Regions from separate parts of the Pseudoalteromonas sp. 2CM37A genome, predicted to be linked through region 1. Evidence: riboswitches for the same ligand, from Rfam matches in the RefSeq annotation. Region 1 holds a riboswitch; the other holds the start of a gene.
The links. Region 1 has a riboswitch for lysine ahead of lysC (lysine-sensitive aspartokinase 3). Riboswitches for the same ligand answer to the same signal wherever they lie in the genome.
Positions count from the first base shown of each region.

Region 2: another riboswitch for lysine. It lies ahead of dapA (4-hydroxy-tetrahydrodipicolinate synthase); the one in region 1 lies ahead of lysC (lysine-sensitive aspartokinase 3).

Region 1 is NZ_JALNTJ010000001.1:735,878-739,294, forward strand. It holds gene lysC (lysine-sensitive aspartokinase 3) at 1-1,368, opposite strand, end outside; lysine riboswitch at 1,445-1,617, opposite strand; gene MTF68_RS03305 (hypothetical protein) at 1,908-3,179, shown strand; gene MTF68_RS03310 (hypothetical protein) at 3,183-3,417, shown strand, end outside.
Region 2 is NZ_JALNTJ010000007.1:73,841-77,257, reverse strand. It holds gene MTF68_RS15355 (PLP-dependent decarboxylase) at 1-312, opposite strand, end outside; gene MTF68_RS15350 (2,3,4,5-tetrahydropyridine-2,6-dicarboxylate N-succinyltransferase) at 312-1,052, opposite strand; gene dapA (4-hydroxy-tetrahydrodipicolinate synthase) at 1,068-1,952, opposite strand; lysine riboswitch at 2,081-2,277, opposite strand; gene MTF68_RS15340 (DNA-3-methyladenine glycosylase I) at 2,472-3,176, shown strand; gene MTF68_RS15335 (protein adenylyltransferase SelO family protein) at 3,179-3,417, shown strand, end outside.

The DNA.
Region 1 (3,417 bases):
TAAGCGGCTGTGTATTGCTTGTACCACGGTATCTGATTCGCTTTGCTCTACTAAAAAGCATAAGTTGTGCTTACTTGCACCATGACAAATTAATCGAATATTAAACTCTTTTAATACGTTCATTAAGTTCATTTCGTGCTGGCGTAGCTGTATTTCAGACCCTATAAGCGCCACTAAGGTTAAGTTATTTTCAACCGATACATGACAAAATTCGGCCAATTTATCTAAACACGCTTGCTCAAGCTCAGGTCGCGAGGCATTAGGCGCGTTATCTAGGGTTATGGCAACACTAATTTCTGAGGTAGTAACTAAATCTACCGATATATTAAATTCACTTAAAATAGTAAATACACGGGCCAAAAAGCCACTTGCTAATAACATTTCTGGGCTTTTAAGCGTTAGCAATATTTGGTTTTTACGCTGCGTAACGGCACGAATACCTGGCTGCTGCGATTTTTCACGCTCAATCCACGTCCCCCCGCGCTCTGGCTCGCGGCTAGAGCCTACAAATACATTAATATGGCTACGGCTTGCTGGTAAAATTGTCGCAGGGTGCAATACTTTTGCGCCAAATGTAGCCATTTCTGCGGCTTCATCAAAGCTTAAACGGGCAATTGGCGTTGCCTTAGCGCATAAACGCGGGTCGGTGCTAAAAATACCCACTACATCGGTCCAAATATGTACACTTTTGGCGTTAATAGCCTCTGCTAATAACGCCGCGCTGTAGTCAGAGCCACCACGGCCAAGCGTTGTGGTTTGGCCAAATTCATCACTACCAATAAACCCTTGTGTAACTATTACTTGCTCATCTAATAACGGAATTAACAGGTCTTTAGCAGCTTGTTCAGTGGCCGCAACATCGGGCATTGCTTTACCAAATTGGCTATCAGTTTTAAGCACTTTGCGTACATCAAACCTATCTGCATTTAAGCCTTTTAAGCGCAGCACTTGAGCAAATAAATAAGACGATAAACGCTCGCCAAAGCTAAGCAGCTCATCGTGTTGTTGATCAGTGGTGAGTGTTTCAAGGGCTAACGTTTGAAATGCTTTTAACGTCTCGTTAAAACCCACCGCTAAATCGGCATCAAGCGACAGCTCATCTAAAATAGCCTGTTGAATAGCCAATACGCCATCGATGTGTGCTTGGCGCTGCTCTTTACTAAGGTCGGGTTTGCACAGTGCAACTAAGTGGTTAGTTACGCCGGCACTGGCGCTCACAGCTACAATACGTACGCTTTTATCTGCAACAATAATTTCGCTGCAGCGACTCATCGCTTCAAAGTTTGCAACACTGGTTCCGCCAAATTTGGCAACGATGTAATCTGATTTTGCGCCTGATACTGTTTGTGGCACTGATTGGGTAGTCATTTCGTCTCCTTTCGCGGTATCCAAACCGCTAAAAAACAAGAAGAACTTGGCAAAGGAATGCAAATAAGATGTGTCCGCTGCCAGAAGCTCTCCACCTAAGTTGGTGACAGTTTTGGGGATTCAGCCCCATAAACCGAAAAACACGGTTGACGTAACCTTGTTTTCCTCGGCGAGTACTTCCCTCTTTAATGGTTATGGGCGTTCGTCACCTACCATTAAATACCTAAGTATCGCACCTCTTCTGAATGTTGTATTAACCTGTGGCTAATAAAACAAAACCCCACTGTGTAGCGGGGCTTTGAAAGTTATCGTTTAGACGTCTAGCTGTCAAGGTGTTTTAGTTAATATAACGCGAATAATTTAGCCCGGGTTTACATTGCTGGCTACTTTTACAGCGCTTAATGTAACTCGCCTGTACGCCAGCTAAAAAAATGTGTAAATTAAGCCAGTTAATAACGAGTACTTTTTATTATAAAAATATAAAAACTACGCTCTGCTTTAAGCGTAGTTAACTCATTACTAGGATGTATCACCGCATTATGATCCCAGCTAAAAAGCTGCTTAACACCCTTAACGAACATTGGAGTGTTTTAGAGCTATTATTTAAACGTTTTAAAATGGCCGACTTTAGCCTCAAAGACGTGCAAAACGCCATTAAGCAAAAACAGCCCACATGGACAAACGAGCGCATATACAAAGAAACTAACCGTTTGCTCAATCAAGATATACTTATTCCATTGGCTAAATCATCCCAGCTTGAAATAAACCGCGCCATTGCCGATTTTGCGACCTTTTTATTACAAGAAGAACACCTAGGTTTAGCACAAGAAATTAGCGTTTTGGTTGATGATTTAGCACGCCTAGGAAACCGATTAGATAATGCCGGCGAAATAGAAGACTTTGACGATTTACGCCGCTATAGCCGCATTATGGATGATCGGGTACGTAAAATAATGAAGCTTTACGCGCACAACGAAAACGCTATTTTAAACATTGTTGAGCAAGCTAAATCTGATCACGCGGTGCAATCTTTGCAAAAGCGCTACAAAGCGGTAATAGAAGCCTTTGACGAATACATAGAGCCGATGCTTGAAATGGTCGATATTCGCGGTGACTTTCATGCCTGTTTTACACTTATTGAGCAGCAAATAAGTAAGCAAATAGAGCACATTGAACGCTCAGGCAAAGCCTACAACGACAAACGTATGCTTGAGCAATTGCGTACTCGGATACTCGAAATGCATTTAGTTGGCCGAGAAAGCTTACGCAAAAGTGCCGATATGCTTATGCCACTGCGCGAAGAGCTACGCCGTAATAACCTAATTACCCGCCAGGCAGCAAAAGTGCTTGGCCTTGTGCGTAAAAATGGCGTAGACAACATGCTAAGCGCGGTACAACCAAATTTTGTAAGCGATGCGCAGCGTTATTCGCTTGGCCAGCAGCGTCATATAGTTGCCTATATGGCAAGCTTGGTAGAATTTGAACACGAAGAATACCAACTCCCAGAGCAACAAGACGTGCCGGCATTTGTTACGCCAAACATTCCTGATTACCACGATGTTAAAACAAGCTTTGCAAAACGCTTTAATAAAAAACGTAAAAAGCCCCAGCCATTACTGCAATTTTTAGATGAAAGCTACCCAGAATTAGACGCCGACGAAATGCTATTTTTATATCAAAAACTAGTCAGCGACAGTGAAATTCACATTAGCCAAAGCGATGAAAAAATACGCGTAAAAATTGCCGGCCAGCATTTTTCGTTATACCCATTTAATTCTGCGCCACAGCCAGATACACAGGCAGACGAGTAACACATGACACATATAAACTTAGACGAGCTTACGCACCTACAAGCCATTAATAAAAAATTAGGTGCGGGTTACCATATTTGCGAACAAGACAACGTAATGTGGCAAGAGCTTGACCAGCACATAGAATCTTATAGCGCCTTATTTAGCGCCCTTGGCCACGATTTAAAACACGACAGCCGCGGCTTTTACTACTTTGCCAGCGACGAAAGCACGCCAAACATGGGTAAAATATCCCGTG
Region 2 (3,417 bases), on a different contig from region 1:
GTGTTTAATTTGTTTAGGGCTCTTTGCAGGCCCTGTGTTGAGCACGCGCTGTGAACTAATACCTTGTGCAAGGACTTGTTCAAGCTCACCTTTACTTGCTACGTCAAAGTTAAATCCGGCGCTGTCTAGGCATTGAATAACCTTAGAAAGCGGATTGGCTTTTACCGCATACCAAAGCTTTACATCGGTTTGCGCAACTAAACGGGTAAGGTGTGCGTTTAGTTTGTCTAAGTCGTAAACAAAAAAAGGTGTATCAAGTTGCTGAGTAAGTGTATTTACGGCGGCCTTGATAGGCGTGCTCAAAAAGCTCATTATCGTAAAACCTCTTCTAGCAATAACGATGCATCGCTTTGCTCGTCGCGGTATTTAACAATGAGTGCACACGACATGCTTAAGCCTTGCTCACGAGCCCATTCGTTAGACGCAGGGCGAGAGCCTGGTATTACAATAGCGTACTCTGGAATTGGCTCGCCTTTATCTAGCTGGCGCTCGTTAACACAGTCGTAAACCGGAATAGTGGCAGATAAACGCACACCTGGGGCAAGTACCGCGCCTTTTTTAACCACTACGCCTTCAACAATGACACAACCTGCGCCAATAAACGCATCGTCTTCAACCACGACTGGGCTTGCCCCAATTGGCTCAAGTACACCACCAAGTTGAACAGCTGCGCTTAAATGTACATTTTTACCAACTTGTGCACATGAACCCACTAATGCGTGGCTATCAACCATAGTACCTTCGTCGATGTATGCGCCAATATTTACGTACGCTGGTGGCATAATAATAGTGCCTTTAGCTACGTAGGCACCGCGGCGAACACTGGTGCCACCTGGTACCATACGCACGCCATCGTCAGTGCTAAATTCTTGTGGTGCAAGGTTGTGCTTATCAACAAACCCGCCTGCAAACTCGGTGTTAGTGCCATTTTTAAAGGCTTCTAAAATGCCTTGTTTTACTTCTACGTTAGCTTCCCATTGGCCGCTTTCGTTTTGTGATGCTGCGCGTACTGCGCCCGATTCTAAATTATTTAGTAGTTCTAACCAGCTCATTATAAAAACCTGTGTTTAATGCCAAGATAAAATGGTGTCGTTTGCAGTGGTAATGCAATCGGTTTGCGTTAACTCAAGATGCGTTAAAGGTGGACGCAACAGTGGGCTATTTAAACGCCCTTGCTGGTGCATTAGCACTTTAACGGGTATAGGGTTTGCTACAGCAAATAGGCTATTAATAGCGCGAGTCCACTGAGCAAATAAATTGGGGTGTTGACCGCTTAGGCTGCGCTTTACAAATTCGTGTGTTTGCAAAGGCCATGCATTGGCCGCAACCGAAACTAAGCCTTTTGCACCTGCTTGAGCAAAGTAGGGCATAAGTGCATCGTCGCCACTGTATAGCGCTAAATTAGGCGCGGCTTGTCGGTATGCTTCAAATTGGGTGATGTTGCCACTGGCTTCTTTTAAAGCCCACAGTTTTGGGTGCGCTTTTAAGTTTTCAATGGTTTCGATAGGAATGCTTACACCGCTGCGCCCAGGTACGTTGTACAACATACACGGATGCGCGCTTTCGTTTAATAAGCTTTCGTACCAATGTGTTTGACCTACAGCCCCTGGTTTTGCATAAAGAGGCGAGCCTAATAAGTAGCTGTGAATAGGTAATTGGTTACAGTAGCTAACCCATTCTTTTTGTTGGGCCAAGTTACTACCACCAACAGCAACCATAAGCGGTACACTGGGTTTTAATTGGCACACGTGCTCAACAATGCCTTGCTGCTCTTTAAGCGTAAGGGCTAAGCCTTCACCTGTGCTACCGAGCAGTAAAATACCGTTGTGTGCCGCTTCTTGTTCGCTAACAAGTGTTGTGAGCGTGTCGTAGTCAACATTACCTAGTTGATCAAACGGCGTAACAAGCGCTGTCCACAGTGCGTAGTCGTCTAAATTGAAGTTGTGAATCATCTCTTACGAACCTATAAGGTGTTCGAGATATTAAGGAGGCTGTATGATGTGAGCCGCATTAACGTCGTTCGAACAGTATTCGAAGAGCGAATGGGCTTAAAATAATAGGGCGCACGGCCTTATTATTTAAGACCAGAAGCTCTCCACCAAACTAATAAGCTGCTCTAAAACAGCTATTGGTGACAGTCGCTAGGATTCAACCTAGTCGCCCGAAGTAATTGCTTCGCAAAAGCGTTTACCTCTCGGCGGTATTCCCCTCACATATGCTCACTGGAGTTTGCGCTCCTAACATACGCTACCTGAATAACGCACCTCTTCTAGCCCTTTGTATTTTGTTTAACCGCAAAAGGTTTAACAAAATACAATTTAAATAGGGTAATTGCGGCGATTAAAACATTTTAGCCGTCTAGGTGTCAAGTTGCAGGATACAGATTAGTTCATCGAAAATGTGGGTGGTTACGTATTAGCTGCTTTTCTCGTAAACTAACCCTATGAGCAGTGATGAGGTATTTAATAAGTATGGAAAAATTTAGCGATATTTATAAGCGAGCAGTAGAGCGAAAAGGTTCTGAAAAAATGCTTAAGTTATTACTCGCAAAACCCTTATCTAAAAAAGCATTAAGCGCATTAAGTGACGACGATTGGCTTGAAGAGTTTACCCGTAAAGTATTTCAAAGCGGGTTTTACTGGTCGGTAATAAACAGTAAATGGCCAGGTTTTAGAGAGGTTTTTTGGCAGTTTAGTGTTGATAAATTACTTATGATGCCGCCCGATATGCTCGAGCAAAAAGCAACTGATGAGCGCATTATTCGTAATTATAAAAAAGTAAAAACAATTCCTGAAAATGCCTACATGATCCACGAAATAGCTCAGCAACATGGCAGTTTTAGCCAGTTTGTAGCTAACTGGCCAGGCGATGACATTATTGGTTTATGGGCGCATTTAAAAAAACACGGCGCCCGTTTGGGTGGCAATACAGGCCCGTATGCCTTAAGAGCGCTTGGTAAAGATACTTTTTTACTTTCGCGAGATGTAGAAAGTTACCTAAGAGCGCACAAAATTATCGATGGCGGCCTGCAGACTAAAAAATCACTCACTGCCGCACAGGCTTTTTTTAACGAAATGCAAAAGCAAAGTGGTTTGAGCCTGCAAGAACTTAGCTTAATTGTGGCTTACAGCGTGGGCGACAATCGCGTAGGCATAAGCCAACAAACAGAGGATTAACTATGAAACTAGTGCCAAGATACACAGACATAGCAGATAACTTCGCAATAGAGGACAGTCCTTCAAGCGTTGCTGCCCCGCAATTGCTGCTGTGGAACGAAGCGTTAGCACAGCAGTTTAATATAGATGTTGAGCCAGCGCTGCGCGCCAGTACTTTTGCTGGTAACGAGCCACAACCGGTAAATGCTGTAGCGCTTGGCTATTCTGGGCATCAGTTTGGGCACTTTTCGCCGCGCTTGGG